3 regions of the Kluyvera fluvialis genome follow, and region 2 is predicted to be linked to each of the others. Evidence: predicted binding sites of a transcription regulator. Region 2 holds the regulator's gene; each other region holds the start of a gene.
What was found. Region 2 encodes LexA, which represses DNA repair genes until DNA is damaged. Its sites were predicted from a motif close to TNCTGTATGTACATACAGNA; they were not measured.

Region 1: a site for LexA is predicted at 7,532-7,551, ahead of rmuC (DNA recombination protein RmuC). Genes of this name have one in related genera too.
Region 3: a site for LexA is predicted at 5,061-5,080, ahead of mutH (DNA mismatch repair endonuclease MutH). Genes of this name have one in related genera too.

What each region holds. Positions count from the first base shown of each region.
Region 1 is NZ_AP046142.1:4,680,915-4,691,188, reverse strand. It holds gene AC6I4B_RS22130 (PTS transporter subunit EIIC) at 322-1,737, shown strand; gene AC6I4B_RS22125 (sulfatase) at 1,758-3,503, shown strand; gene AC6I4B_RS22120 (GntR family transcriptional regulator) at 3,547-4,272, shown strand; gene AC6I4B_RS22115 (anaerobic sulfatase maturase) at 4,309-5,604, shown strand; gene AC6I4B_RS22110 (dienelactone hydrolase family protein) at 5,643-6,455, opposite strand; gene udp (uridine phosphorylase) at 6,693-7,454, shown strand; gene rmuC (DNA recombination protein RmuC) at 7,595-9,004, shown strand; gene ubiE (bifunctional demethylmenaquinone methyltransferase/2-methoxy-6-polyprenyl-1,4-benzoquinol methylase UbiE) at 9,091-9,846, shown strand; gene ubiJ (ubiquinone biosynthesis protein UbiJ) at 9,861-10,274, shown strand, end outside.
Region 2 is NZ_AP046142.1:4,561,905-4,572,178, reverse strand. It holds gene AC6I4B_RS21600 (pilus assembly protein) at 1-707, shown strand, start outside; gene plsB (glycerol-3-phosphate 1-O-acyltransferase PlsB) at 784-3,204, opposite strand; gene AC6I4B_RS21590 (diacylglycerol kinase) at 3,391-3,759, shown strand; gene lexA (transcriptional repressor LexA) at 3,859-4,467, shown strand; gene dinF (MATE family efflux transporter DinF) at 4,533-5,852, shown strand; gene AC6I4B_RS21575 (CsbD family protein) at 5,988-6,197, shown strand; gene zur (zinc uptake transcriptional repressor Zur) at 6,262-6,777, opposite strand; gene AC6I4B_RS21565 (cupin domain-containing protein) at 6,894-7,382, shown strand; gene AC6I4B_RS21560 (conjugal transfer protein TraF) at 7,553-8,800, shown strand; gene dusA (tRNA dihydrouridine(20/20a) synthase DusA) at 8,920-9,918, shown strand; gene pspG (envelope stress response protein PspG) at 10,058-10,274, shown strand, end outside.
Region 3 is NZ_AP046142.1:968,900-979,173, forward strand. It holds gene aas (bifunctional acyl-ACP--phospholipid O-acyltransferase/long-chain-fatty-acid--ACP ligase) at 1-155, shown strand, start outside; gene lplT (lysophospholipid transporter LplT) at 148-1,338, shown strand; gene AC6I4B_RS04695 (NADP(H)-dependent aldo-keto reductase) at 1,716-2,756, opposite strand; gene AC6I4B_RS04700 (YgdI/YgdR family lipoprotein) at 2,883-3,101, opposite strand; gene AC6I4B_RS04705 (TerC family protein) at 3,226-3,939, opposite strand; gene mutH (DNA mismatch repair endonuclease MutH) at 4,135-4,830, opposite strand; gene rppH (RNA pyrophosphohydrolase) at 5,515-6,045, shown strand; gene ptsP (phosphoenolpyruvate--protein phosphotransferase) at 6,058-8,304, shown strand; gene lgt (prolipoprotein diacylglyceryl transferase) at 8,788-9,660, shown strand; gene thyA (thymidylate synthase) at 9,667-10,274, shown strand, end outside.

The sequences.
Region 1 (10,274 bases), 120 kb from region 2:
ATAAAGCGCACAAAAGATACATGCATTTATCTGATTAAATAAAGGCATTACTGACACTACGGGGTGTTAATCCCTGTCTGGTCGGTCAAGCCATGCTGTACCCCCTGCGCTAAACAGGGTCTTACAAGAGTGTAACGGTGTTGGGTGCGCCTGCTTGCCTGTCGGCAATATTTGCTCGTTTCCCGATCCCTTTCCCCCTTGGTACTTCATGCATAAAGCCCGTTGATCGTCACTGTTGTTGACTTTATGACATTTCTCACAAATATAATATCATTATATTGTTATAACAATTGCCACCAAAAATAACAAAGGAACCTCTGTATGGACTACAAGCTGGTGGGAAACGCAATTGTGAAGCATTGTGGCGGCCTGTCGAATTTGCTGCATGTCACTAACTGTATGACGCGGGTGCGCATGACGATTGGCGATCCTTCGCTTGTTGATATCGCTGCGCTGAAAGGTATCGAGGGTGTGCTGGGCGTGGTGGAAGATGACACGCTCCAGGTGATTGTCGGGCCGGGGAAATCCTCAAAAGTCGCTGACGTTATCAATGCCTCATTGAAAGGTGCGCCAGTGGATGACGCGCCGTTAAGCGACGTTGAGCAAAAAGCCAAGCTGGCGCGGGCACGCGCCAGAAAGCAGACGCGCACGAAGGTCATCCTCAAGCATATCGCGAATATCTTTGTTCCTATTCTGCCTGCGCTGATTGCCGCCGGTATCCTGATGGGCATTAACAACGTAGTGGTCAACTCGGCGGCATCCTGGGCGTTGAGCCATCATATTTCGGCGCTCGGCGATCTGTCGCCCACGCAGGTTGTGTTGGATCAGCGCCATTTGCTCGGCGTTAGCCAGTTCCTCGATATTGTTTCGAAAGCGTTGTTTGGCTTTCTGGCTATTTACGCTGGCATTACGGCGGCGCGTGAATTTGAAGGCAACTTGATTCTGGGTGGCCTGCTGGGTGCAATTACGATTATGCCGCAGGTGACGGCTTTAGGGCTGATTCCCGGCCAGGGCGGCCTGATTGGCGTTATCTTTGCCGTCTGGTTGATGTGCCTGCTGGAAAAACAGGTGCGGCGGTTTGTGCCGGATATTGTGGATGTGGTGGTGACGCCAACAATTGTGCTGCTGGTGATGGCGGCGGCACTGCTTTTGGTCATCATGCCCGCTGCCGGTATTGTTTCTGACGGTATTTTGCATGGCCTGAACGGCTTGCTGGAACATGGCGGCATTGCCGCAGGGTTCGTGCTTTCGGCGCTGTTCCCATTCCTGATTTCACTCGGCCTGCATCACGGCCTGTTCCCGATTCATATTGAGATGATTAACGCCACCGGACACGCGCCGCTGTTTGCTATCCAGATTATGTCTAATGCGGGGATGGTCGGCGCGGCTACCGCCGTTCTCTTGCTAACGCGCGACCCAGTGATGAAGAAAATTGCTAAAGGGGCGATTCCAACCTCCATTCTGGCCGTGGGCGAGCCGACCATTTTTGGCGTCAATATTCCCGCCGGTTTTGCCTTTATTACCGGTTCGATTGGTGCTGGTTTTGGCGGTGTGATGGTGGTGTTGCTTGGCGTCTCTACTAACGGTGTTGGTGCTGCGGGGCTTTCGGCGCTGCCGCTTATCGCCGATGGCAAATATCTGCAATACATCTTGTCATGGTTAGTGGGCTGTGCAGCGGCGTTTGCGCTGACGTATGTCGTCGGCAAAGTCCGTGGTTACGATAAAGAAACGGCGTGAAGAGAGGAAAGGTATAACTCATGAAAGCCATTATGTTGATGTTTGATTCGCTCAATAAACGTCTGTTGTCGGCTTATGGCAGCGATCGGGCGATCACACCGAATTTCCAGCGGTTAAAGGAACGTACCGTACGCTTCGACAATTTCTACGTCGGCAGTATGCCGTGTATGCCCGCGCGTCGGGAGTTGCATACCGGGCGCTATAACTTCCTCCATCGCGGCTGGTCGCCGCTGGAGCCGTTCGATGATTCCGTGCCGGAAATGCTCAAGAAAAAGGGCATTCATACCCATCTGGTCACTGACCATAAGCACTATTGGCGAGATGGCGGCGCAACCTACCACTCGCGATATAGCACGTATGAATTTATTCGCGGTCAGGAAGGCGACGCTTGGAAGGGCGTAGTGGATAAGCCGGAATATCGTTATGAATCCGGCGAGCCGGAGGAAATCAAACAGCGGCGCGTGACCAGCCGAGTGCAGCACCAGATTAACGTGCAGTTTATGCAAAATGAGGACGATCACCATCTGGCGCGCACTATTAATAAAGGGCTGGAGTTCATCGATACCAACCATGCCAGCGACAACTGGTTCTTGCAGTTGGAGTGTTTTGACCCGCACGAGCCGTTCTTCGTGCCGGAAAAATATCTGAAGATGTACGGTATCGACGATCCTTCGCAGTTCGACGGTTGGCCGCCGTACTATTTCGTCACCGAAAGTGACGAGCGCAAGAGCGTGATTCAGAAGTATTACATGGCGTTGCTGACCATGGTGGATGCTTATGTCGGTAAAGTCCTCGACTACATGGACCGCTACGACCTGTGGAAAGACACGATGCTTATCGTCAATACCGACCACGGTTTCTTGCTTGGAGAGCACGAGTGGTGGGGCAAAAATATTATGCCGCTGTATAACGAAGTGGCGAATACGCCTTGCTTCATTTGGCATCCGCAGTGTGGCGGGGCGGGTGAATCGCGGCAGGCGCTGGCGCAAACTATCGATATCCCGGCAACACTGCTGGACTGCTTCGGCCTGGATAAACCGGCGGATATGCAAGGGAAGTCGCTGTTGCCGGTATTGCGTGACGACACCCCCGTGCGCGACTACGCGCTGTTTGGCTATCACGGTTGCCATATCAACATTACCGATGGCCGCTATGTTTATATGCGCTCGCCGATTGAGCAAGGTATCGACGGCCTGTATGAATACACGCTGATGCCAACCCGCATTAACCGACGTTTTACGCCCGGAGAGTTGCAGGGCATGACGCTGCATCCGCCGTTTAGCTTCACCAAAGGCTGTCAGGTGATGAAAGTGCCTGCGGAGTCTGTCATGACGCGCGATGCCGATCGTTTTGGCCACCGCTTGTATGACTTGCACACCGACCCATCGCAGCAAACGCAGTGCGCCAGCCAGTCAACGGCGCGGCGGTTATGCGACCATCTTGTTGAAATGATGCAACAAAGTGATGCGCCAACAGAGCTGTACCCGCGCTACGGTCTGGATGATGCGCAAAGCCCGCTGCTGGGATTTGATCCGCATTTACTGCCGGAGCTGGCCGATTTTGCGCCGCAGATTCGCTACGGCCTGTTTGCGCTATTGCAGCATCTGGAAGGGAGCGGGCAGCACTCATTGGTCGAGAAACTTCAGGCGGAGTGTAAACCCAGTTGGACGCGAGAAAATTTGTGGGCTTTCGTACAGAACGACGTACCGGAGGAGCAGCATCAGAGCGTGTACTATAAGATGGCGTTAGAAATGCGACTGGATTAAGTAGTCTCCCCGGCGAAAGCCGGGGAAAAGGAGTACGGAGTTAATGAAAGAAGAATTAGATTATTCGCGCGGCGCTAAGCCTTTGTATGCTCAGCTATACGATATCCTGCTAGAAAAGCTGAAAACCGGCGAATACAAAAAGCATGATGTGCTGCCCACCGAGGCCGAGTTTGAGGAAATTTTTGGCGTTAGCCGCATCACCGCGCGCCGCGCGTTGGCAGAGCTTGCCGCCAAAGGGCTGGTAAAACGCCAGGCGGGCATCGGCACGATGGTTATCAGCACTTCTGAAAAGCAGGAAGTGAAGACCCGCGTACGCCTGATTGACGGTCATCAACAGCACCCAATCGAGCGTAATAACCTGAAGCTGGAACAGCAACTGCCGCCCGATACGGTCGCCGAGGCATTTGGCCTCGACAACAAAACTGCGCTGCATCTGCTGACGCGAACTATCTACCGGCAAAACGAACAGCCCGCGCAGGTTAACTACATCTGGCTGACGGCGCGCCTGCAAAACCTTTCGTTAGAGTCGCTGAGCGGTGGCCTCTACAGCATGCTGGAGGAGAACGATGAAAATATCGAAAGTTTCCAGGATGTGATCACGGCGGAGATGCCTACGCCAGAGGATTGCCAGATTTTACGTATTCAACCCACCGAGCCACTACTGGTGAAAACCCGTAAAGGCTATAACGAGAATGGTGAACTGGTGGAGTTTAGCGTCGCTAAGCATATCGCCAGTTGCTACCAGTATATTGTTGAGAACAGCCGATGATGACGGTGAGTCAGTGACAAAAAGGATCAACCCGAGATGGCGCTAGCAGGTTGCCACGTCATGGCAAAGCCCACCGGTTCGGTGTGCAATATTGATTGTTCGTACTGTTTTTATCTCGAAAAAGAAGCGTTGTACCCTGAGCGGAATAAAAACTGGCGGATGTCGGACGACACCCTGGAATGCTACATCCGCCAGCATATAGAGGCTCAGTCCGGCGATACGGTGACTTTCGCCTGGCAAGGTGGCGAACCGACCATGATGGGGCTGCCCTTTTTTCAGCGAGTGGTCGAATTAAGCGCGAAGTACGCCAACGGCAAAAAGATAGAACATGCGCTCCAGACCAACGGCATCCTGATTGATGATGAATGGGCGCGCTTTTTTGCTCAACATCATTTCCTGGTGGGCATCTCGATTGATGGCCCCGCGCATCTGCATAACCAATACCGCGTTAACCGCGCCGGTAAAGGCACTCACGAGAAAGTGATGGCTGCCATCGCCACGCTGAAGGCGCACGATGTGGCATTCAACACGCTAACCGTCGTGGGTAAGCACAACGTGGGACATGCGCGTGAAGTGTACGATTTCTTGCTCGCGGCAGGCTCGCGGTATATCCAATTTATCCCGCTGGTCGAGCGCATCAGCAACAATGAATCTTCTGTCCTGCAACTGGTGCTGCCGGGCGAGAGCGCGGCAAAACTGGCTCCGTGGACAGTGCCTTCGTGGCAGTTTGGCGAGTTTCTGTGCCAAATTTTCGACATTTGGGTACGCCGCGATGTCGATAGCGTTTATGTGCAAATGTTTGACGTCGCGCTGGCGGCCTGGGCTGGGCAGCCTCCGGTGCTGTGTGTCCATTCTGAAACCTGTGGACATGCCTTTGCGCTAGAGTCGAACGGTGATTTGTATAACTGCGATCACTATGTTTATCCCGAGCACAAACTGGGCAATATCCACCAAACAAGTATTCAAACGCTCAACAATAGCGAACAGGCCATCGCATTTGGGCTGGCGAAAAAAGAGCGGCTGACGACGGATTGCCAGCGCTGTGACTTCCGCTTTGCCTGCCACGGCGGCTGCCCCAAACACCGCTTTTCCGTTTCGCCAGGTGGCCTGCCGGGGCATAACTATTTATGCGCGGGCTATAAGCATTTTTTCCAGCATATTGCGCCGTATATGAATGTTTGCCAGCAATTACTGGAGAATGGCTATCCGGCCTCGGCGATTATGTCATGGCTGGCGCAAGAGGCGCGAAAAGCGCCGGTGGATATCTCTCGTAACGATCCTTGCCCGTGCGGTAGCGGCAAAAAATATAAGAAATGCTGCGGCGCAGCATGAGGGGAAAACGCCGCCATGATAAAAGCGGCGTTGCGAAGTTAGGCTTTTTTCCCAGCGTATTGCGCGAACCACGCCAGCATCCTCTGCCAGCCATCTTGCGCCGACTCCTGGTGATAGCTCGCGCGGTAATCGGCATTAAACGCATGACCAGCGTCCGGGTATACTACGATTTCCGCTGTCGCATTGGCGGCTCGCAGCGCCTGGCGCATGGTTTCTACTGACTCAAGCGGAATACCGGTATCTTGCCCACCGTATAAACCCAGCACTGGCGCGCTGAGATCGACTGCGACATCGACCGGATGCTTCGGGTTATTTAACGTTTTGTCACCCAGCAGACGTCCATACCAGGCCACCGCCGCTTTTAACTGCGGGTTGTGTGCGGCGTACAGCCATGCAATTCGCCCGCCCCAGCAAAAACCGGTTATCGACAAACGGCTGGCATCACCGCCGTTGCGCGCGGCCCAATTTGCCACGTGATCGAGATCGGCCAGCACCTGGGCATCGGGCACTTTTGTGACCAGCCCGCTGAAAAGTGAAGGAATATCGGCATAATCATTTGGATCGCCCTCGCGGAAATACAGCTCCGGCGCGACCGCCAGATACCCCTCCAGCGCTAAACGACGGCAAATATCACGAATGTGCTCATGGACGCCAAAAATCTCCTGCACTACGATGATTACCGGTAGAGGCGCATCGCGATGTTTTGGCTGTGCGTAAAAGGCTGGGAGCATCTCACCTTGAGAAGGAATCGACGTTTCTCCCGCCGCGATGGTCTCGTCGGGCGTATGAACGGCGGTCGTGGCATGAGGCGAAGCAGCAGGTGCAAATCCGGGTTGTTTGTTGATTGTCATGGCATTCTCCGTACCCTTTTAATGAACTCATAGCCGAATCACAGTGCCTGAATGCGGCGTATTTTTGTGCAGCAGGTAATAACAATAACTTGTTAATGTGATGTAACTCACTAATTGCGCGAAATTTAATGTAACATTTTTAATTCTTAGTGATGGTAATCACGAAAAAGAGTTGTGGTCTTCTATAAAGTACATTTTTGCTTCTTCTGACAAAACTGAACCACAGAGGAGTTCTTTATGTCCAAGTCTGATGTTTTTCATCTCGGCCTCACTAAAAACGATTTACAAGGGGCTACGCTGGCAATCGTCCCCGGTGACCCGGAGCGTGTGGAAAAGATCGCCGCGCTGATGGAAAAGCCGGTAAAACTGGCATCTCATCGTGAATTCACCTCCTGGCGTGCAGAGCTTGATGGCAAGCCAGTGATTGTTTGTTCTACCGGTATCGGCGGCCCATCGACGTCTATCGCGGTTGAAGAACTGGCTCAGCTCGGCATCCGCACCTTCCTGCGTGTTGGCACGACCGGCGCTATTCAGCCGAACATTAATGTGGGTGATGTGCTGGTCACGACGGCATCCGTCCGTCTTGATGGCGCGAGCCTGCACTTTGCACCAATGGAATACCCAGCGGTAGCAGACTTCGCGTGTACTACCGCACTGGTTGAAGCGGCGAAATCCGTTGGCGCGACCACTCACGTGGGCGTAACTGCGTCTTCAGACACCTTCTATCCAGGCCAGGAACGCTACGACACCTTCTCTGGTCGCGTGGTTAACCGCTTTAAAGGCTCCATGGAAGAGTGGCAGTCGATGGGCGTGATGAACTACGAAATGGAATCAGCAACGCTGCTGACCATGTGCTCCAGCCAGGGCCTGCGCGCCGGGATGGTTGCCGGTGTTATCGTGAACCGTACCCAGCAGGAAATTCCTAACGCTGAGACGATGAAGAAAACGGAAAGCCACGCGGTGAAAATCGTGGTGGAAGCAGCGCGCCGCCTGCTGTAATTCTGCTTTTCATCAAAAAAGGCCGACTTGTTCGGCCTTTTTCTTTTTGCGTAGATGCTCGCAGGAAACTGCTTTAAAACTGGACGTTTATACAGCACAATTCTATTTTGTGCTGATAGTAGGTTTAAGCAGGAGGCATTGTGGATATTGCCGTGGTGATTTATGCGTTGGTGGCGCTGGCAGGCGTGGCGATTGGCTGGCTGGCGGCGAGCTATCGCGTGGCGCAGCAGCGGGCCGAACAACTGGCGGAAGAGCGTGATATCTATGGCGAACTGAGCGCCGCAAAGCAGCAAATCGCCCAGAACGCGCACTGGCGTGAAGAGTGTGAGCTGCTTAATAACGAGCTGCGTAACCTGCGGGAGATTAACTCCTCGCTGGAAGTTGACTTGCGTGAAGTCACAACGCTTCTGGAGACGACACGGCAGCACGGCGATGAAAAATACCGTCTGATGCTCAATAGCGAGCAGCGCCTGAGCGAACAGTTCGAAAACCTCGCCAACCGTATTTTTGAGCAGAGCAACCGGCGCGTTGATGAGCAAAACCGGCAGAGCCTGCATGGCCTGCTGACGCCGCTGCGCGAGCAGCTAGACGGTTTTCGCCGCCAAGTTCAGGAGAGTTTTGGTCAGGAAGCGCGCGAACGCCACACGCTGGCGCATGAGATTCGTAATCTTCAGCAACTGAACGCGCAAATGGCGCAGGAAGCGGTCAACTTAACGCGGGCGTTGAAAGGCGATAACAAAACTCAGGGCAACTGGGGCGAGGTGGTACTCACCCGCGTGCTGGAAGCGTCTGGGCTGCGGGAAGGCCACGAGTACGAAACCCAGGTTAGTATTACTACCGACGGCAACTCCCGGATGCAGCCCGATGTCATCGTGCGCTTACCGCATCGCAAAGATGTGGTAGTGGACGCCAAAATGACGCTGGTGGCCTACGAGCGCTACTTTAACGCAGAAGACGACTACACCCGCGAAGCGGCATTGCAGGAGCATATTGCGGCGGTGCGCAACCATATTCGTCTACTGGGGCGGAAAGACTACCATCAGCTACCCGGGCTGCGTTCTCTGGACTATGTCCTGATGTTTATCCCCGTTGAACCCGCCTTTTTGCTGGCGCTGGACAGGCAGCCTGAGCTGATTAGCGAAGCGCTAAAAAATAACATTATGCTGGTTAGCCCTACCACGCTACTGGTTGCGCTGCGCACCATTGCAAACCTCTGGCGCTATGAGCATCAAAGCCGTAATGCGCAACATATCGCAGAGCGTGCCAGCCGCTTATATGACAAAATGCGCCTGTTCGTTGATGACATGTCGGCAATAGGCCAAAGCCTGGACAAAGCGCAGGATAACTACCGCCAGGCGATGAAAAAACTCACCTCCGGGCGCGGTAATTTGCTGGTGCAAGCCGAGGCATTCCGCCACTTAGGGGTGGAAGTTAAGCGCGAGATTAACCCAGATCTCGTCGAGCAAGCGACAGCGCAGGATGATGATTTTCGTCTGCGTGACGACAGCGATACCCACGATGATAATCCGCTAGCCGCCGAGCGCGGATAATCCGTAACGGGGTGGAATCGTAGGGCAATTGCGCCCAATCTGTTACACTCCATGAACATTTTCTTGATAAGCAAGCAGGCATTGAGATGGTTGAGGATTCACAAGAAACGACGCACTTTGGCTTTCAAACAATTGCCAAATCACAGAAAGCAGACATGGTGGCGCATGTATTCCATTCTGTAGCCGCAAAATACGATGTAATGAATGATCTCATGTCATTCGGGATCCATCGTCTATGGAAGCGTTTTACCATTGATTGCAGCGGCGTGCGCCGTGGACAGACCATTCTCGATCTGGCGGGTGGCACGGGCGACCTGACGGCGAAATTCTCGCGTATGGTCGGTGAAACCGGGCGCGTGGTGCTGGCTGACATTAACGACTCGATGCTGAAAATGGGCCGCGAAAAGCTGCGCAATATCGGGGTAGTCGGTAACGTGGAATATGTGCAGGCCAATGCCGAAGCGCTGCCGTTCCCGGATAACACTTTTGACTGCATCACCATCTCGTTCGGCCTGCGTAATGTGACCGACAAAGACAAAGCGCTGCGCTCTATGTATCGCGTGCTGAAACCAGGTGGACGCCTGCTGGTGCTCGAATTTTCCAAACCGGTTATCGACCCGCTGAGCAAAGCCTACGACGCATACTCATTCCACATTCTGCCGCGCATTGGCGAACTGGTAGCGAATGACGCCGAAAGCTACCGCTATTTGGCAGAGTCTATACGTATGCACCCGGATCAAGACACGCTGAAAGAGATGATGCAGAACGCCGGGCTGGAAAACGTTGAGTACTTCAACCTGACGGCAGGGATTGTCGCGCTGCACCGCGGCTATAAATTCTGATTAGAGGGGCCGCTATGCCTTTAAAACCCTTAGTGACTGGCAGCATTGAGACTGCCATTAATACGCTTTTGTGGCGTGAAAAGGCATTAAAGCCTGCGCGTCAGCGCCTTATCGGAAAAGTATTACGCGTTGAGCTGAAAGAGTTTTCCTCACCGCTGGTGCTGGTCTTTAGTGAGCGCCAGGTTGACGTGCTGGGCGCATGGGAAGGCGAGGCAGACTGCACCGTTATTACCCGCGCGAGCGTATTGCCACAACTGCGCAATCGCCAGCAGCTTACGGCGCTTATCCGCAATAACGATCTTGAAGTGCAAGGTGATCTCCAGGTCGTGCAAAACCTGGTGTCGCTTGCCGATCTCGCCGAGTTTGATCCCGCCGAGCTATTGGCTCCCTACACCGGCGATATCGCCGCAGAAGGCATCAGTAAAGTG
Region 2 (10,274 bases):
GCATCGATTATGAAGATATTGATGGGCAGGTTCCAACCGGTGCTTGTCTGGATAAAAGTGATACCATCAAATATCATGAGCCGGTTTGTAATGGCGTCACATTACAAAAAGATGTGACTTTTCCCGCTCGCTTTCGTTTATATGTAAAGCTAAAAGCGTTTCCCGCTGACCCTGATGCTGTCTATAGCTTCGGCAGTATTAACGTGTTGCAGTTTGATGGTGAAGGCGGGGCGAATTTAATGAGTAATGCGTACAACCTGCGTTTTAATATTGATGGATTGGATCACGTTCATTTCCTTGACTGCGGCGTCAATATCAAAGTCTTCCCGGAAAACCAAATTGTCGATTTCGGCACGATGGCGATGAGTGGCAACTTTGCCGCAGAAGCGCCATTTTCGATTTCAACTATCAGAGATGTGAACGCAGAATGCACAGATCAGTTTGATGTCACCGTGAGTTTTAATTCCGACGATCTCTACGGTACGGCTCACGTTGATATGGGCAATGGTTTATTGATGCAAATCAGGGATGAAACGTCAGGAGAAGACCTTCTGATGAATACCTATTATCCGTTTGCGACCTATCGTCCGACGGATGAAAGTACGGTGACCCGTAACTATAAAGCGAAGCTAACGAAAAACCCGCAGAGAGAGATTGAAGAGGGGCCTTTCAGCAAGGATCTGATCCTCAAGTTCAACTATGAGTAGCCAGAGTTAAAAAAAGCGGGTCACAGAGGTGGCCCGCTTTTTTGTCTATAAAAGTCTCAGGCTAGGCCTGCGAATTTTATTCATCCTGAGCCGCGCTCTCAATCGTCAGGCGTACATCCGACGTAATCAACGCTGCAAGCATCTGATAAACCTTCATCGTTTGCTCCGGTTCGGCGTCGCCGCTGTCGCTGATATAGCCTTCATCGCGCAGCGTTAACACCAGCGACGAGAATACCGCTTTATCAAAGAACTCCGGCGAGTTGATACCGTGCAGCACCGACAGACGCTGAGCCAGCGTACGGCTCTCTTTTTCCAGCGTGCTACGGTTCATCGACGGGTTGCCGCTCAGCAGCCAGAAGGTGATCGCGTAGCGCTGCAACGTTTCGCGCGCCCCAGCGGCCAGCAGTTGCAGCGTGCGGGAGTGCGACGCGTTGATGAGCAGCTCGCCATCGCTGTCAGTAATCAGCTCCTGACGCACCATTTCAGCCAACAACGTATCGATAACCGCTGGCAGCTCATTGTGTTCCCAGCGCAGGAACAGCTCAGCCTTCAGCATTGGATAGAGGGTGTTGATATAATCCAGTACCTGCTCGCGGGAGATCTGGCGATGTTGGGTCATGATTGACGCCAGCAGCGACGGCATGATCAACATATGTGCGATGTTGTTGCGATAGTAAGTCATCAGCACCGCCTGCTCGCGCGGCAGAATGATGATATCGCCAATGGTATCTTTCTCGACCTCGAACTTGTTCATCTGTAGCGCGTGGTCGATAAGCTCGCTGGCGGAAGCGGTCGGCGCAGTCGCATCCGAGGAATACGGCGCGTTGCGCATCAGAGCCAGATAGCACTCCAACTGCTGCGTAAGCTGCTCGCGCGTGAGTGAACGCTGACGCGACGCCAGCAGTGCGGTACAGCACAGGTTCATGGCGTTCGCCGCACCCGCGTTGTTGATACGCACCATCAACTCGTTTGCCATCTTGTTGACGGTTGGCGTCAGCCACGCCGGACGCACGGCTTCGATAGGATCAATAGACTCGCGCCAATCTGGAACATGGTGGTTCAGATAGGTCATCAGCGGCATTGGTTCGCCAAAGTTGACGTAGCCCTGGCCGAGATTACGCAGCTTGCTCAAGCCCTTCAGCATCTGCGGTAAGCTCTCTTTCTCTTTCGTCGCCCCACGCAGCTCTTTGGCGTAAGTGCCCACTTCCATCACGTGCTCGTAACCGATATAAATCGGCACTAAGGTGATTGGACGGGAACCGCCGCGCAGCATGGCCTGGATGGTCATCGACAGCGTGCCGGTTTTCGGGTCAAGCAAACGGCCAGTACGAGAACGCCCGCCTTCCACGAAGTATTCAACGGAATAACCACGGCTGAACAGTTCGCCAAGATATTCGCGGAACACGGTGGAATAGAGTTTGTTGCCCTTAAAGGTACGGCGAATAAAGAACGCGCCCAGACGGCGGAAAATCGGCCCTGCTGGCCAGAAATTCAGGTTAATACCAGCAGCGATATGCGGCGGCACTAGCCCCTGGTGATACAGCACGTAAGAGAGCAGCATGTAGTCCATGTGGCTACGGTGACAAGGCACATACACAATCTCGTGCCCGTCGTGCGCTAATTGGCGTACACGCTCGGCGTTATGGACGTTAATCCCCTGATACAGACGGTTCCAGGTAAAACTGAGGATACGGTCGGTCAGACGAATCATCTCGTAGGAGAAGTTTGCGGCAATCTCTTCCATCAGCGCAATTGCGTTTTGCTGCGCTTTTTCGTGGGAGATTTTTTTGCTGCGCGCTTCGTCTTCTACCGCTTTCGCAATCGCTTTTGACGCCAGCAGTTTCTTGAACAGGTCGTGACGTGCAGGCAGGCGTGGGCCTACCGCCGCCAGACGCTGGCGAGCAAAGTGCATACGGGCAACGCGCGCCAGTTTCTGGGCGATGGTTTTATCCGTACCGTGCTCGTCGGCCATACGGCGCAAAGAGACTGAAGGCGAGAAACGCACAAAGCTGTCGCGTCCAAGCCAGGAGACTGCGAAGAACTTTTGGAAGCCGTTCAGCATCCGCAGCGGCGGGTTCACCTCGCCTTTTTCGCGACCCGGCGCGCGACCAAACATCACCGATACCGGCACCATTTGCACATCCAGGTCTGGATTGCTGCGGTGCAAGTCGAGATAGTCGTGGAACAGTTTGATCGACTCTTCTTTCGGCGTGTAATAGGTGAACACGCGGGGGCCGCCGTGGATGAACACATAGCGCGGCAGTAGAGTGCCGTCGATTTCTAACGGCTCAAGCGGGTCGGGAAGATCGTGTGCAAGACACTGGGCGCGCAACGTCAGCAGGTCGGCCTTAGAATTATAAGGCAGGACGTACATAATTGGACGTGACGTATCCAGCCCCAGCTCCTGAGCAGGTTCTGCCGGGATAGACTTGCTTTTTACCAAGACACTTAATGGTAAATTCAGTAATTTATAGTAAATTCGTGGCCAGCCGGACATAAACGATGTAAAGCCTCTGGTTAATCATGCAAATGCGCGGCAAGAATAGCAGAAAGTTTGCAAGATTTCTGTTCTGCCGCCTCATAATACACGAAGTAATTCGAGGCACGGCCAACGTAGCCGCCGCTCGGATTACGCCGTAAAAAGACGTATTGTCATTGACGTAATAATATAAAGGTTCTTGAGATGGCTAATAATACCACTGGGCTTACCCGAATCATCAAAGCCGCTGGCTATTCCTGGAAGGGATTTCGCGCGGCATGGATCAACGAAGCGGCGTTCCGCCAGGAAGGTGTGGCCTCGGTTGTCGCAATTATTATCGCCTGCTGGCTGGATGTTGACGCCATCACCCGCGTGCTGCTCATCGGTTCCGTCCTGTTGGTGATGATAGTGGAAATTCTCAATAGTGCACTGGAAGCGGTCGTTGACCGCATTGGCTCTGAATATCACGAGCTGTCCGGGCGGGCGAAAGATATGGGGTCGGCGGCGGTGCTGCTGGCTATTTTTGTCGCGCTGTTCACCTGGGGCACGCTACTGTGGGCTCATTTCCACTAAAGCTGTGAAAACTGCCTGATTTTGTGTGTTTTATGGTTCCAAAATAGACACTAGCTGTATATACTCACAGCATAACTGTATATACACCCAGGGGGCGGAATGAAAGCGTTAACGGCCAGGCAGCAAGAGGTGTTTGATCTCATTCGAGATCACATCAGCCAAACGGGTATGCCGCCAACGCGTGCGGAAATTGCTCAGCGCTTGGGGTTTCGTTCCCCAAACGCCGCTGAAGAACATCTGAAAGCACTGGCGCGTAAAGGCGTCATCGAGATTGTATCTGGTGCTTCTCGCGGTATCCGTCTGCTGGTGGAAGAAGAAGAGGGCCTGCCGCTGGTGGGCCGCGTCGCGGCGGGTGAACCGCTGTTGGCGCAACAGCATATCGAAGGTCACTATCAGGTTGACCCGTCACTGTTCAAACCTAGCGCCGACTTCCTGCTACGCGTTAGCGGTATGTCGATGAAAGATATCGGCATTATGGACGGCGACCTGCTGGCAGTACATAAAACTCAAGATGTGCGTAACGGCCAGGTTGTCGTCGCGCGTATCGACGAAGAAGTGACGGTAAAACGCCTGAAAAAACAGGGTAACGTCGTCGAACTTCTGCCGGAAAACAGCGAGTTTTCACCTATCGTGGTTGATCTGCGCCAGCATAATTTCTCCATCGAAGGGCTGGCCGTTGGCGTTATTCGCAACGGCGAGTGGCTGTAACCCCCATTCTCTAATGGCTGCGATACTTCTGCTATCGCAGCCTTTTTCCTTTCTGGTTGATCTCAATGTCGCTATTAACTCCAGCCGATAAAGCTCTGTGGCGTCTGGCGCTACCGATGATTTTCTCCAATATCACCGTCCCTTTGCTTGGGCTGGTCGATACCGCCGTGATTGGTCATTTAGACAGCCCCGTTTACCTGGGCGGCGTGGCTATTGGCGCCACCGCAACCAGCTTCCTGTTTATGCTGTTGTTGTTTTTACGCATGAGCACCACAGGGCTTACTGCCCAGGCTTTTGGCGCGAAAGACCCGCTGGCGCTGGCTCGCGCGTTGGTGCAACCGCTGGCGTTGGCGCTAGGGGCGGGGCTTTTAATTATCGTATTACAAACTCCGCTAATTCATCTGACGCTCTCTATCGTGGGCGGCAGCGGCGAAGTGTTAGAACAGGCGCAGCGTTTTCTCTCCATTCGTTGGCTGAGCGCCCCGGCATCGCTGGCGAACCTGGTGCTGCTGGGCTGGCTGTTGGGCGTTCAGTATGCCCGTGCGCCGGTGATTTTGCTGGTGGTGGGCAACGTGCTGAATATCGTGCTCGACCTGTGGCTGGTGATGGGGCTGCACATGAATGTGCAGGGCGCGGCACTGGCAACGGTCATTGCTGAATACGCCACGCTGTTAGTCGGCCTGGGTATGGTGCGTAAAGTATTGGTATTGCGTGGTATCTCATGGGCGATGCTGAAAAACGCCTGGCGCGGCAACCTGCGCCGCCTGCTGGCGCTCAACCGCGATATCATGCTGCGCTCGCTGTTGCTCCAGCTTTGCTTTGGCGCGGTGACGGTCTTTGGCGCGCGCCTGGGTAGCGATGTCGTGGCGGTTAACGCGGTGCTGATGACTATGCTGACCTTTACCGCTTACGCGCTGGATGGTTTTGCCTATGCTGTGGAAGCCCATTCAGGGCAGGCTTACGGCGCGCGCGATGGCAGCCAACTGCTGGAAGTCTGGCGAGCGGCATGTCGTCAGGCTGGCATCGTGGCGCTGGCTTTTGCGCTGGTATACGCCATTTTCGGCGAGTCTATCGTGGCGTTGCTGACATCCCTACCTGAACTTCAACTGCTCGCAGATCACTACGTACTGTGGCAAGTGGTGCTGCCGGTTATCGGCGTGTGGTGTTACCTGCTGGACGGCATGTTTATTGGCGCAACGCGCGGCGCAGAGATGCGTAACAGTATGGCGGTAGCGGCTGTCGGCTTTGCGCTTACGTTGCTGGCGCTGCCTGTGTTGGGCAACCACGGGTTGTGGCTGTCACTGGCTGTTTTCCTGGCGCTGCGCGGCCTGTCGCTGGCTTTTATCTGGCGACGCCACTGGCGCAATAACACCTGGTTTTCCTGACCAAATGGTTAAAGATTCCGAATAATAAATCAACGGCGGAATGACTGACTACAATTAATCTCACGCTTAGCGAAAACGAGTGTGTTCAGCAACGAAGACACTCGCTACTGATTCACTGACGATGAGGATTTGATGATGAATAAAGACGAAGTCGGCGGTAACTGGAAGCAGGTTAAAGGCAAAGTGAAAGAGCAATGGGGCAAACTGACCGATGATGACGTGACCGTCATTGAAGGGAAGCGCGACCAATTGGTCGGTAAAATTCAGGAACGTTACGGTTACGCGAAGGATCAGGCCGAAAAAGAGGTCGATAGCTGGGAAAAACACCACCACTATCGCTGGTAAGTATCGACGGTAATGATTTCCTACCCGAGAGTACAGGGAAGTACACTCCCCATCCTTTACTCTGCTAGCGTGATTTCTTTTTAATTTGGATGGTGTGGTCGTGATGGCAATGTTCATGCGACCGACATGCTTCCACCTCAACACAAGCAGAGCACAAGCCGTGCGCTTCAATCACATTGTGGCGCAGGGCAAACCCCATTTTCGCCGCCAGCGCATGCATGATGTCTTCAACACCTTCCGCACACTCCTCTTTCACCACTCCGCAGCGATCGCAGATAAACATCGCAGACGTATGGGTTGGCTGGTCGAACAAATGGCACAGCACGTAGCTGTTGGTCGATTCCACCTTATGCACAAAGCCTTGTTCCAGCAAAAACTCCAGCGCGCGATATACGGTTGGCGGCTTGGCCTGCGGCTCTTTTACGCGCAGCAAATCGAGCAGATCGTAAGCGCTGATTGCCCCTTGTTGAAGGCTCATCAGACGTAACACTTCCAGACGTTGCGGGGTCAGGCGCACACCGCGTTGCGCACAGAGCTTTTCAGCCTGCGCTAACAGGTCTTGCGTAGTGGTCTTATCCATTGGCGTCCTCGGGTTACGGGTGAAACAAACCCCTACTTTATCATGATATGGCAGAAACACCGAGTTTCCACCGATGTGTTATAGCTGGCGTATCTCACACTCAGGATGAAAACACGATGAAAAGACCCGATTGCATTCGCCATTGGCATGATATTGAAGGGACGGATGACTCCACCTACCCCGACAGCGACGAACGTTTTTCGATTGGCGCGCCGCTTGCCAGGGCGCTGGGGCTGCGGCATCTCGGCATCCACCACGAACGCCTGCCGCCGGGGCGTCGCACCTCATATCCGCACGCCGAGAGCGACGAAGAGGAGTTTATCTACGTGCTGGAAGGCTACCCACAGGCGTGGATTAACGGTTATATGTGGAAGCTACAGCCCGGCGATAGCGTTGGTTTTCCCGCCGGAACGGGCGTGTGCCATACCTTTATCAACAACACTTCAGAAGAGGTGCGTTTGTTGGTGGTCGGCGAAGCGAACAAAAAGCATAACCGTATTTACTACCCGTTAAACGCCTCGTACGCGGTGACGCGCGAAGATCGCTGGGTTGATCATCCGCCGCAGTTTTTTGGCCCACACAACGGAAAACCTGGGCGAAATTAATATCATCTTCTATAAATGATTAGGGCACTTACTAATAACAGCAGGCCTCTCGAAAATTTTAGTGAAGGGAATTGACCACTTTTCATCCTGTTATTCACAGCAATAGTTCGTCCCCACCTAAGCCATAATGGAGGGGGGTATCTCATAACAGACAATAAGACGGGCATACTGTGAATAAAAACGAGAAATTTTCGCTAATAGGGATCGCTGTCTCTTTTTTACTCTCTGGACAAGCAGGGGCGGCAAATGGTTGGACTGAGGCTCGTAACGATGCGATGGGCGGAACGGGCGTGGCATCCGCCAATTATGGCTGCGGGGTGTTGATTAACCCCGCGCTTCTGGCAAAAGCGCAGCCCGATGATGATATCACGCTGATCCTGCCGACCATCGGCGCTCAGCTTTCTGACAAAGACAATCTGCGCAACAAAATCGACGACATCAGCGATGACGTAAAAAACTACCGTCATGCTATCGCCCACCTCAACCCAATAGATCTGTTTATTCCTGGCAGCACGGGTTATCGACAGGTTTCAACGGCGGCAGGCGATTTGGCGGGCGAACTTGCATCGCTGAAAGGCAAAACATCCAGCGCTAAAGTGGGGGCAGGGATTGCGGTCACTATCCCGAATGACGTACTGGCGGTAGCATTCGTGGCGAAAGCCAATGCGCGAGCGCGGATCAGTTCCTATATTGATCAAGGCGATATCGACCTGTTGCGCACGGTTCAGAAAACGCCTGCCAGCATTTTGGGGATTAACACCAAGAATTTAAAATCGAAAGGTTTTGGCCGTGCGGCGATTGTTTCCGATTATGGCGTCGCGGTGGCGCGGCAGTTTGACCTCGGTGGCGTTCCAGTTTCTCTCGGTATTACGCCAAAACTGCAAAAAACCTGGCTCTACAACTACACCGTATCGATTTACAACTTCAGCAGTGACGATATCAATAGCAGCCGTTACCGCAACGACGATACCGGTTTTAACGTCGATGCCGGGATGGCGGCGGATATTGGCGATAGCTGGACTATCGGGCTGAGTGGGCAAAACCTGTTCTCACGCGATATCGACACTAAAGAGGTGAGCGGCGTGCGCGATACCTACCAAATCCGCCCGTTAGTCACCGCAGGCGCAGCCTGGCATAACGACCTGCTGACGCTGAGCGCCGATGGCGACTTGACCGAAACCAAAGGCTTCAAAAGCGAAGACAGCTCGCAGTACGTGGGCGTAGGGGCGGAAGTGCGACCGCTGGACTGGCTGGCGCTGCGCGCGGGGTATCGCGCGGACGTGAAAAACAACGACAGCAACGTCTTCACCGGCGGTGTCGGTTTTGCGCCATTCGAAAGCGTACATCTTGACCTGATGGGGCTTTACGGCGAAGAGCAAACCTGGGGCGCGGGCGCGCAGTTGAGCGTCACGTTCTAACAGCCCGCTTTGCCGGATGGCGCTGTGCTATCCGGCAAACGCAATGCCAGCATCTTGCGCCGCCGGTTTTGCTTTGTGCTATAGTAGCGCCCCTTTTTCCAGATGCTTAAATAATCGCCATGCTGTCAGAATCTTCGTCTCCTGCTTTTGCCGCTCATCGTTTCTCCATCGCGCCGATGCTCGACTGGACGGACAGACATTGCCGCTACTTCTTGCGCCAACTGTCACAGCACACATTGCTGTATACCGAAATGGTGACTACCGGGGCGATTATTCACGGTAAGGGCGACTATCTGGCCTACAGCGAAGAAGAACATCCGATTGCCTTGCAGCTTGGCGGCAGCGATCCGGCTGCGCTGGCGCACTGCGCAAAACTGGCGCAAGAGCGTGGCTACGACGAGATTAACCTCAACGTAGGCTGCCCGTCTGACCGCGTCCAAAATGGCATGTTTGGCGCGTGCCTGATGGGCAATGCTCAGTTGGTGGCGGATTGTGTCAAAGCGATGCGCGACGTGGTGTCGATTCCGGTGACGGTAAAAACCCGTATCGGCATCGATGATCAGGACAGCTACGAATTTCTCTGCGATTTCATTGAAACGGTTTCCGGGCGCGGCGAGTGCGAAATGTTTATTATCCACGCGCGTAAAGCCTGGCTTTCCGGCCTCAGCCCGAAAGAAAACCGCGAAATCCCGCCGCTGGACTACCCGCGCGTTTACCAGCTCAAGCGCGATTTCCCGCACCTGACGATGTCCCTTAATGGTGGCATTAAGTCACTGGAAGAGGCGAAAGCGCATCTTGCGCATATGGACGGCGTGATGGTGGGGCGCGAAGCCTATCAGAACCCAGGGATTTTGGCCTCGGTTGACCGCGAGATTTTTGGCGCAGGCGACATCGATGCAGACCCCGTTGCCGTCGTGCGTGCGATGTATCCGTACATTGAGCGCGAGCTGAGTAATGGCACTTACCTCGGCCACATAACTCGCCATATGCTGGGGCTGTTTCAGGGGATCCCTGGCGCGCGCCAGTGGCGTCGTTACCTGAGCGAAAATGCGCACAAAGCGGGGGCGGATATCAACGTACTGGAACATGCGCTGAAGCTGGTTGCCGATAAGCGTTAATTTTTACGCTAAAACTTAGTCAAATTCACTACGCCTGGCACATCGTTGCTGGGCGTTTTTGTTATTATTCAATAAGTTAGTTTTGGCACGATTCTTGTAATACTCCTGAGAGAAAAAGTGTGATTCTGGGAGAACGACCATGCTGGAACTGTTATTTGTGATAGGTTTTTTCGTGATGCTGTTGGTGACGGGCATTTCGCTGCTGGGCATTATTGCGGCGCTGGTCGTGGCGACGGTGCTGATGTTTGTCGGTGGTCTGTTCGCGATAATGATTAAGTTACTGCCGTGGCTGCTGTTGGCGGTCGTAGTGGTCTGGATCATCCGGGCGATAAAAACACCAAAAAACACACCGTATC
Region 3 (10,274 bases), 1.4 Mb from region 2:
AGCTATTGCAGTACGCGCGAGCTAACGGCGTGCCGGAGCTGGCGGTTCCTCGCGATATCCGTTGGCTGAAACAGCTACCGGTGTTGGGGAGCGGCAAACCGGATTTCGTCGCCCTTAAAAGTATGGTTGCAGAGACGGAACAGCCGAATGCGTGAGTCAGTACACACTAACACCTCTCTTTGCTCAAAAGGGATGATGGCGGTGATTGCCGCCCAGTTTCTCTCGGCGTTTGGCGATAACGCGTTACTGTTCGCTACGTTGGCGCTGATGAAACAGCAGTTCTATCCAGACTGGAGCCAGCCGGTCTTACAGATGGTGTTTGTGGGCGCTTACATTATTTTTGCGCCGTTTGTGGGCCAGATTGCCGACAGCTTTAGCAAAGGCCGGGTGATGATGTTCGCCAACGGCCTGAAGCTGGCGGGAGCGGCGCTGGTTTGCGTCGGCATGAATCCATTTATTGGCTACACGCTGGTGGGGATTGGCGCGGCAGCCTACTCTCCGGCGAAGTATGGCATTTTGGGCGAGATAACCACCGGCGATAAGTTAGTGAAAGCTAACGGGTTGATGGAGGCCTCGACCATTGCGGCGATTCTGATAGGCTCTGTGGCGGGCGGTGTGGTGGCGGACTGGCATGTTGTCGCGGCACTGGTGCTTTGTGCCACGGTGTATGGTGGTGCGGTGGTAGCTAATGTGTTCATTCCACAATTGCCCGCTGCGCGTCCCGGGCAATCCTGGCGTTTTCGCCCGATGACCCACCATTTTTTTACGGCCTGCAACGTGCTGTGGCAGAACAGTGAAACGCGTTTTTCGTTGATGGGCACTAGCCTGTTTTGGGGCGCGGGCGTTACGCTGCGCTTCCTGCTGGTGCTGTGGGTTCCGCTGGCGCTGGGGCTGACCGATAACGCTACGCCAACCTATCTGAACGCGATGGTTGCCGTGGGGATTGTGGCGGGGGCAGCGGCGGCGGCAAAGTGGGTGACGCTGGATACGGCGGCGCGCTGTATGCCTGCTGGGGTGTTAATTGGCGTGGTGGTCGCGATATTTGCGCTGCAACACGCCATTTTACCGGCCTATGCGCTGCTGCTGATTATTGGCATTTGCGGTGGTTTTTTTGTCGTACCGCTCAACGCGCTGTTACAGGATCGCGGTAAACATACCGTCGGCTCCGGCAATGCGATTGCCGTGCAAAACCTCGGTGAAAACAGCGCGATGCTGATTATGCTCGGGCTGTACTCGCTGGCTGTCGCCGTGGGAATCCCTGTTGTTGGCGTCGGCGTTGGGTTCGGCGTGTTGTTTGCCCTGGCGATTATCGTGCTGTGGCTGTGGGGCAAACGGTAACCGTGCCGGATGGCGGCGTAAACGCCTTATCCGGCCTACAAGTTTGCACATCGTCGGCCTGATAAGCGCAGCGCCATCAGGCAATGGCGGTCACCGTGCCGGATGGCGGCGTGAACGCCTTATCCGGCCTACAAGTTTGCACACCGTAGGCCTGATAAGCGCAGCGCCATCAGGCAATGGCAGTCACCGTGCCGGATGGCGGCGTAAACGCCTTATCCGGCCTACAAGTTCGCACTCCGTAGGCCTGGTAAGCGCAGCGCCATCAGGCAATGGCGGTCACCGTGCCGGATGGCGGCGTAAACGCCTTATCCGGCCTACAAGTTCGCACACCGTAGGCCTGATAAGCGCAGCGCCATCAGGCAAGACGCGGTCAATTTTTACGGTGCTGGGTAGGTATAAACCTGATGCACCGCTTCAATCTCCGCTAAAACCTCTTCACTCAACTCCAGATGCAGGCTCTCAACGTTCGTTTTCAACTGCTCCATTGTGGTTGCCCCCAACAGGGTGCTGGCGACAAACGGCTGGCGGCGAACGAACGCCAGCGCCATTTGTGCCGGGTCGAGATTATGCCGTTTGGCGATATCGACATAAGCGGCAACCGCTTTTTGCGTCTGCTCACCGCTGTAGCGCGTAAAGCGGCTAAACAAAGTATTACGCGCGCCCGCAGGCTTCGCGCCGTTAAGGTACTTCCCGGTTAACGTGCCAAACGCCAGGCAGGAATAGGCCAGCAGTTCAACGCCCTCGAACTGGCTCACTTCCGCCAGCGCCACTTCGTAGCTGCGGTTAACCAGGCTGTACGGGTTTTGAATGGTGACGATGCGTGGCAGGTCATGTTTATCCGCCAGATGCAGATAACGCATCACGCCAAAGGCTGTTTCATTAGACACGCCGATATAGCGAATTTTACCCGCGCGTTGATATTCGGTGAGCGCTTCCAGCGTTTCCAGCAGCGACACCACCGGCGCGGAATCCGCCCAAGTGTAACCAAGCTTGCCAAAGCAGTTGGTCGGGCGCTGCGGCCAGTGCACCTGATACAGGTCGAGATAGTCCGTTTGCAGGCGCTTCAGGCTGTTATGCAGGGCATCACGAATGTTTTTACGATCCAGCGCCTGATTGGGGCGGATACCGCTGTCGTTATTACGTGATGGGCCGCTGACCTTAGAGGCGATAACCAGCTTTTCGCGGTTACCGCGTTTCGCCAGCCAATTGCCGACGTAAGTCTCAGTAAGCCCCTGCGTTTCTGGGCGCGGAGGTACAGGATACATCTCAGCGACATCAATCAGGTTGATACCCTGACTGACCGCATAATCAAGCTGTTCATGGGCGTCGGCTTCGCTATTCTGTTCACCAAACGTCATTGTACCAAGCCCAAGGGTGCTTATCTCAAGTGAGCTGTGGGGGATACGGTGGTAGTGCATAAGCCAGCTTCCTTTTAGTGACCGCGTCGGGAAAGAGTCCCGACAAAGGAATATAAAAATGGCAGAGGGGGAGAAAAAGGGAAAGCAGAAAATAAAAAAAGGCCAGCAAGCGGCTGACCTCTACATTTATCGTTTAATGATTTGCGACACATCGTCACGGTTGATCTGCATTCTGTTGCCTTGCTGATCTTCGTAGCTGATAAGCCCGGTGTCATCATCGACTTCTGGTTTACCGTCAGTCAGGATCATTCGGCCATCTTTTGTCGCCATCACGTAATCGCTGCTACAGCCGGAAACGGCAAACGCTAAACCTACTGCGGAAATCAATACTGCCCATTTTGTCATCGTTATCCCCCTTCAACGCCGCACTTTCTATAGTCTAGTAATAACCGACCGCGTGAACAGCATAAAGCAGGAAAATCTTAAAAAAATCAGACACAGCCCCCAAAAGAGGGCTGTGAAGCGATGATTAGAGCGGGTTTTTCTTGTTTCTCAGCAGATTAAGGCTTTCCACGGCAATCGAGAAGAACATCGCGAAATAGATGTAACCTTTTGGTACGTGGACGTCGAAACTCTCCAGGATCAGCGTAAAGCCGACGAGGATCAAAAACGACAGCGCCAGCATTTTTACCGACGGATGACGATCAACAAACTCGCCAATCGGCCTTGCGGCAAACATCATCACACCCACCGCGATGATCACCGCCGCCATCATGATAAACAGATGGTCAGAGAGGCCGACGGCAGTAATGACCGAATCCAGACTGAAGATGATATCCAGCAGCATAATCTGCACGATAGCCCCGAGGAACGAGTGGACGTTGGTTTTCAACCCTTCCTCTTCGCCTTCGATAGATTCGTGAATTTCTTTACTGGCTTTCCAGATTAAGAACAGGCCACCGAGCAGCAGAATTAAATCACGCAGCGAGATAGCCTGGTCGAACACGGTAAACAGCGGGTGAGTGAGTTTTACCACCCAGGCAATAGAGGCCAGCAACGCCAGACGCATCACCATCGCCGCCATTAAGCCCAAGCGGCGGGCATGGGCGCGTTGTGCGGTGGGAAGCTTAGCAACAACCAGCGAGAGAAAAATAATATTATCGATCCCCAGGACTATCTCCAGCAGCGTCAGAGTGCCGAGCGCTAGCCAGGCGTTGGGGTCGGTGATCCATGCAAATAACATTAGATAAGTCCTGCCAAAATAAAAACGAATGCATCAATAGAAGTATGTTGAATGTACCGTTCGGAAGCCGAGTGCCGGCATAGCAAATTCCCAGAAACGGATTCCTGTGGTGACCGGGAACAGCAGAAGGGAGCCAGTGAACTTACAGCGGACGGCAGGACGAGTATAATCCCGCAGCGCGGCAGGACAAAAAAATTAATGCGCCTGAAGCATAAAGTGACGCGCCAGCAGCGCGGCGGTGAAATTCTTTTTCAGATAGAAGCCGCGCGGCAGCGTCATGATAGGCTGGCCCTGTGCGCCGATGGCCTCGGTTAATGCTTTGCTGTTGGCGGCTTTCGGGCGCAACTGCATAACCTCGCCGTGGCGGGCGGTAATCCGCTCGACTTGCCCAAGTACGATTAAGTCCATTAACTCTTCCCAGTCCATCCGCAGTTGGTTTTCTTCCTCAGCGTTAGGTGTCCACAGCAGTGGTGCGCCGACGCGGCGTTCTGCCAGCGGAATGGTGCGCTCGCCTTCCACCGGTATCCACAGTACGCGCTTGAGCTTATGGCGAACGTGGCTGTTTTCCCAAGTGACGCCTGAGTTGCCGGTTAGCGGTGCGACGCAGACGAAAGTGGTTTCCAGCGGCCGACCCTGGCGGTCAATCGGGATAGTTTTCAGCTCTACGCCCAGCGCGGCGAAATCCTGTTCTGGCTTACTGCCCGCGCTTGCACCCAGCCAAATTTCCAGCAGCACGCCAATCCAGCCTTTATCGCGCTTTAAATCGCGCGGCGTGGTGATGCCCGCCATCGCCGCTAACTCACCCAACGAATACCCCGCCAGCCGCTGTGCCTGAGCAAGCAGTTCAGCCTGGGTTTTCGGGGATGACGACAGTGGAGCAAGGGTTGACATGTTAACGGGCCTTTTGCTTAAAAAATGAACAATAATTTCGCTGGGTGTGGATAGAGTTTAACTTTTTCTGAGTAAACATACCAACACCATGATAAACATGGATTTTTTTTGACGTTTTTCATCAAAAAAACGGTGAAAAAAAAGGTTTTCCAATTCTGGTCACTGACAATGAACAGGATCTTACACCATGTTATCCACAGAAAAATGGGATAACTGGGGACAAGCCTCACTACTGTTTCAATTTACAGCCTTGACGTGCGACGAAAATCGAATTTTCGCACAAAACATGCCTAAGATGTTGGCACAATCTGTGGATAAAACCAACGTTGCTCGATCTTTCATCAATTGAAGGATCACCTATGTGATGATCATCACGTTATGCGCTAATGCATCAAGATTAAGTATAATAACATAATGAAAAATATCGTTTTACTGTGAGAGGCTCACATGAGATTATTCGGACTACTCTGGGTTTTCCCTGGGTAATTCCGTACTTCTTCACAACTCTATCCACAGAAAAAGTGAATAAAATCGGTGATAACCGCACTTTGCTGTTTATAACTCTGATGATTACTGTGAGTTATTCAAATGTTATTCGAGATGAGGCAGTGCAATAGAGTGGTTTACCGTTTCCAGCGAGTGTGAAACAATCATTCACATTGAAGCTTATTTTGAGGTAGTCCGGTGATTGATGACGATGGCTACCGCCCAAATGTAGGTATTGTAATTTGCAACCGTCAGGGTCAGGTTATGTGGGCCAGACGCTATGGTCAGCACTCCTGGCAATTCCCGCAAGGGGGCATTAATCCTGGAGAGTCACCCGAACAGGCGATGTACCGAGAGCTGTTCGAAGAAGTCGGACTAAGCCGTAAGGATGTACGGATCCTCGCTTCGACCCGAAACTGGTTGCGTTATAAGTTACCAAAACGTTTGGTGCGTTGGGACACAAAGCCGGTTTGTATCGGCCAGAAACAAAAGTGGTTTCTCTTGCAGTTGATCGGCAATGATGCGGATATCAATATGCAAACCAGCAGCACGCCAGAATTTGATGGCTGGCGCTGGGTGAGTTACTGGTATCCGGTGCGTCAGGTTGTCTCGTTTAAACGCGATGTCTACCGCCGGGTGATGAAAGAGTTCGCCAGCGTAGTAATGGCGCTCGCGGAGAGCGCGCCAAAACCGCAAAGCGCGGCAGCTTATCGACGTAAAAGAGGTTAAGCCACGCATATTATGCTCACTCGCTTACGCGAAATTGTTGAGAAGGTCGCAAGCGCGCCTCGTTTGAACGAGGCGCTGGATATTCTGGTTACCGATGTCTGCCTGGCGATGGAGACAGAAGTTTGTTCGGTTTATCTCGCCGACAACGATCGACGATGCTTTTACCTGATGGCGACCCGTGGCCTGAAAAAACCGCGCGGTCGTACCATTACGCTCGCCTTTGACGAAGGCATTGTTGGCCTGGTTGGTCGGCTGGCAGAGCCTATTAACCTTGCTGATGCACAAAAACACCCCAGCTATAAATATATCCCCTCGGTAAAAGAAGAGCGCTTCCGCGCATTTCTTGGCGTGCCTATTATTCAGCGCCGCCAACTGCTGGGCGTGCTGGTGGTACAGCAGCGTGAGCTACGCCAGTTTGACGAAAGCGAAGAGTCTTTCCTCGTCACGCTCGCCACTCAAATGGCCGCTATCCTCTCTCAATCTCAGCTTGCCGCGCTGTTTGGTCAGTATCGGCAAACGCGTATCCGTGCGCTGCCAGCTTCACCTGGCGTCGCCATCGCCGAAGGGTGGATGGACGCCACACTGCCGCTGATGGAGCAAGTTTACGAAGCCTCATCGCTGGATACCGCGCTAGAGCGTGAGCGCCTGACCGGCGCGCTGGAAGAGGCGGCGAACGAGTTTCGCCGCTATAGCAAACGCTACTCTGCCGGGGCGCAAAAAGAGACTGCGGCTATTTTCGACCTCTACTCGCACCTGCTTTCCGACGCGAGCCTGCGCCGCGAGCTGTTCGCGGAAGTGGATAAAGGATCGGTCGCCGAGTGGGCGGTAAGAAAAGTTGTCGAAAAATTTGCCGAACAGTTTGCCGCACTGCGCGACGGATATCTGAAAGAACGCGCGGGCGATTTACGGACGCTGGGGCAGCGTTTGTTGTTCCACCTCGATGACACCACGCAAGGGGCCAACGCCTGGCCTGAGCGCTTTGTTTTAGTGGCCGATGAACTCTCTGCTACCACGCTCGCTGAAGTACCGCAGGATCGTTTAACCGGTGTGGTGGTGCGCGATGGCGCGGCTAACTCCCACGCGGCGATTATGGTGCGTGCGATGGGGGTGCCAACGGTGATGGGCGCGGATATCCAACCGTCGATCCTTCACGGACGTACGCTGGTAGTAGACGGCTATCGCGGCGAATTATTGATAGATCCAGAGCCGATCCTGCTTCAGGAATATCAGCGCCTGGTCAGCGAAGAAAACGAACTCAGCCGCCTGGCGGAAGGAGATGTAGAACGTCCGGCTGAGCTTAAAAGCGGCGAGCGCATCAAAGTGATGCTCAATGCTGGCCTTAGCCCAGAGCACGAGCAAAAACTGGGGCGGCGCATCGACGGTATCGGCCTGTATCGCACCGAAATACCGTTTATGCTGCAAAGCGGTTTCCCGTCGGAAGAAGAACAAGTGGCGCAGTATCAGGGTATGTTACAGATGTTCAACGACAAGCCGGTGACACTGCGTACTCTCGACGTTGGGGCGGATAAACAACTGCCGTATATGCCCATCAGCGAAGAAAATCCATGTCTGGGCTGGCGCGGCATTCGTATCACGCTCGATCAGCCAGAGATCTTCCTGGTGCAGGTACGAGCGATGCTGCGCGCCAACGCGGCGACCGGCAACTTAAGCATTTTGCTGCCGATGGTCACGAGCCTTGATGAGGTGGACGAAGCCCGCCGCCTGATTGATCGTGCCGGTCGCGAAGTGGAAGAGATGATTGGTTACGCTATTCCAAAACCGCGTATTGGAATCATGCTCGAAGTGCCGTCGATGGTCTTTATGCTGCCGCATCTGGCAAACCGCATCGACTTTATCTCGGTGGGGACTAACGACCTGACGCAGTACGTACTGGCGGTGGATCGTAACAATACTCGCGTTGCGAATATTTACGACAGCCTGCATCCTGGCATGATTCGCGTGCTGTCGATGATTGTGCAGGAAGCCGAGCGCTACGGCATTGATTTACGCCTGTGCGGTGAAATGGCGGGCGACCCGATGTGCGTAACGATTTTGGTTGGCCTCGGTTTCCGTCATTTATCGATGAACGGTCGCTCGGTGGCGCGCGTGAAATATCTGCTGCGTAACATCGATCTCGAAGATGCTAAAAACTTGGCGATACGCAGCCTTGACGCACAGATGGCGACCGAAGTGCGCCATCAAGTGGCGGCATTTATGGAGCGTCGTGGCCTTGGCGGCCTGATTCGCGGCGGCTTGTAGCGTAGGCCTGATAAGCGCAGCGCCATCAGGCAATGCGCCAACCCCTGCCGGATGGCGGCGTAAACGCCTTATCCGGCCTACAAACTCGCACACCGTAGGCCTGATAAGCGCAGCGCCATCAGGCAATGCACCAACCCCTGCCGGATGGCGGCGTAAACGCCTTATCCGGCCTACAAATTCGCACACCGTAGGCCTGATAAGCGCAGCGCCATCAGGCAATGCGCCAGCCCCTGCCGGATGGCGGCGTAAACGCCTTATCCGGCCTACAGATTTGCACGCCGTAGGCCTGATAAGCGCAGCGCCATCAGGCAATGCACCAAACCCCACCGGCGACCTCCGCTTATACATATCTTTTACATCTTCCTGGCATCACCTCCTATCCCCCTTATGCTATCATTCGCCACTTTGGAGCGCCTGAAGCATCAGGCGCGCATCTCTACCGCTGTCCACTTCCGGCGGAATAACAAGCATTTGTGGTGACAGATGAATAGTGGTTATCTGCGTTTCCCGGACTTTGATCCGGTAATTTTCTCCCTGGGCCCAGTCTCCCTGCATTGGTATGGCATGATGTATCTTGTGGGCTTCATCTTCGCGATGTGGCTGGCAACACGCCGTGCAAACCGCCCCAACAGCGGCTGGACGAAAAATGAAGTTGAAAACCTGCTGTACGCGGGCTTCCTTGGGGTATTCCTTGGTGGGCGCATCGGCTATGTGATGTTCTACAACTTCGACTCGTTCCTGCAAGATCCGCTGTATCTGTTCCGCGTCTGGGATGGCGGCATGTCCTTCCACGGCGGGCTGATTGGGGTGATTGTGGTGATGATAATCTTCGCCCGTCGCACCAAACGCACGTTCTTCCAGGTTTCCGATTTCATCGCACCGCTGATCCCATTCGGCTTAGGTTGTGGTCGTCTGGGGAACTTTATCAACGGTGAACTGTGGGGCCGCGTCGATCCAAGTTTCCACTACACCATGCTGTTCCCTGGCTCGCGCGCGGAAGATATCGCGCTGCTGCCGTCTCATCCTGAATGGCAAACGCTGTTTGATACCTACGGCTCACTGCCGCGCCACGCTTCCCAGTTGTACGAAATGGCGCTGGAAGGGGTTGTGCTGTTCCTGATCCTCAACTTCTTTATTCGCAAGCCTCGCCCAACCGGCTCGGTCTCCGGCCTGTTCCTGATTGGCTATGGCCTGTTCCGTATTATCTCTGAATTCTTCCGCCAGCCGGATGCGCAGTTTACCGGCGCATGGGTTCAGTACATCAGCATGGGGCAGATTCTTTCGATTCCGATGGTGCTTGCGGGTATCATTATGATGGTCTGGGCGTTTCGCCGTCCGCAGCAACAGATCTCCTGAGGAAGCATGAAACAGTATCTAGAACTGATGCAGAAGGTGCTCGATGAGGGCACCCAGAAAAATGACCGTACCGGCACGGGTACTGTCTCTATCTTTGGTCACCAAATGCGCTTTAACCTGCAAGATGGTTTCCCGCTGGTGACCACTAAGCGCTGCCACCTGCGCTCGATTATCCACGAACTGCTGTGGTTCTTGCAGGGCGACACCAACGTGGCCTACCTGCATGAAAACAACGTCAGTATCTGGGACGAGTGGGCCGATGAGAACGGCGACTTAGGCCCGGTATACGGCAAACAGTGGCGCGCATGGCCAACGCCAGATGGCCGTCATATCGACCAAATCACCACCGTACTGAACCAGTTGAAAAACGACCCGGACTCGCGCCGTATTATCGTTTCGGCCTGGAACGTGGGCGAGCTGGATAAAATGGCGCTGGCTCCGTGCCACGCGTTCTTCCAGTTCTACGTTGCCGACGGCAAGCTCTCTTGCCAGTTATATCAACGCTCTTGCGACGTGTTCCTCGGCCTGCCGTTCAACATCGCCAGCTACGCGCTGCTGGTGCACATGATGGCGCAGCAGTGTGATCTGGAAGTGGGTGATTTTGTCTGGACGGG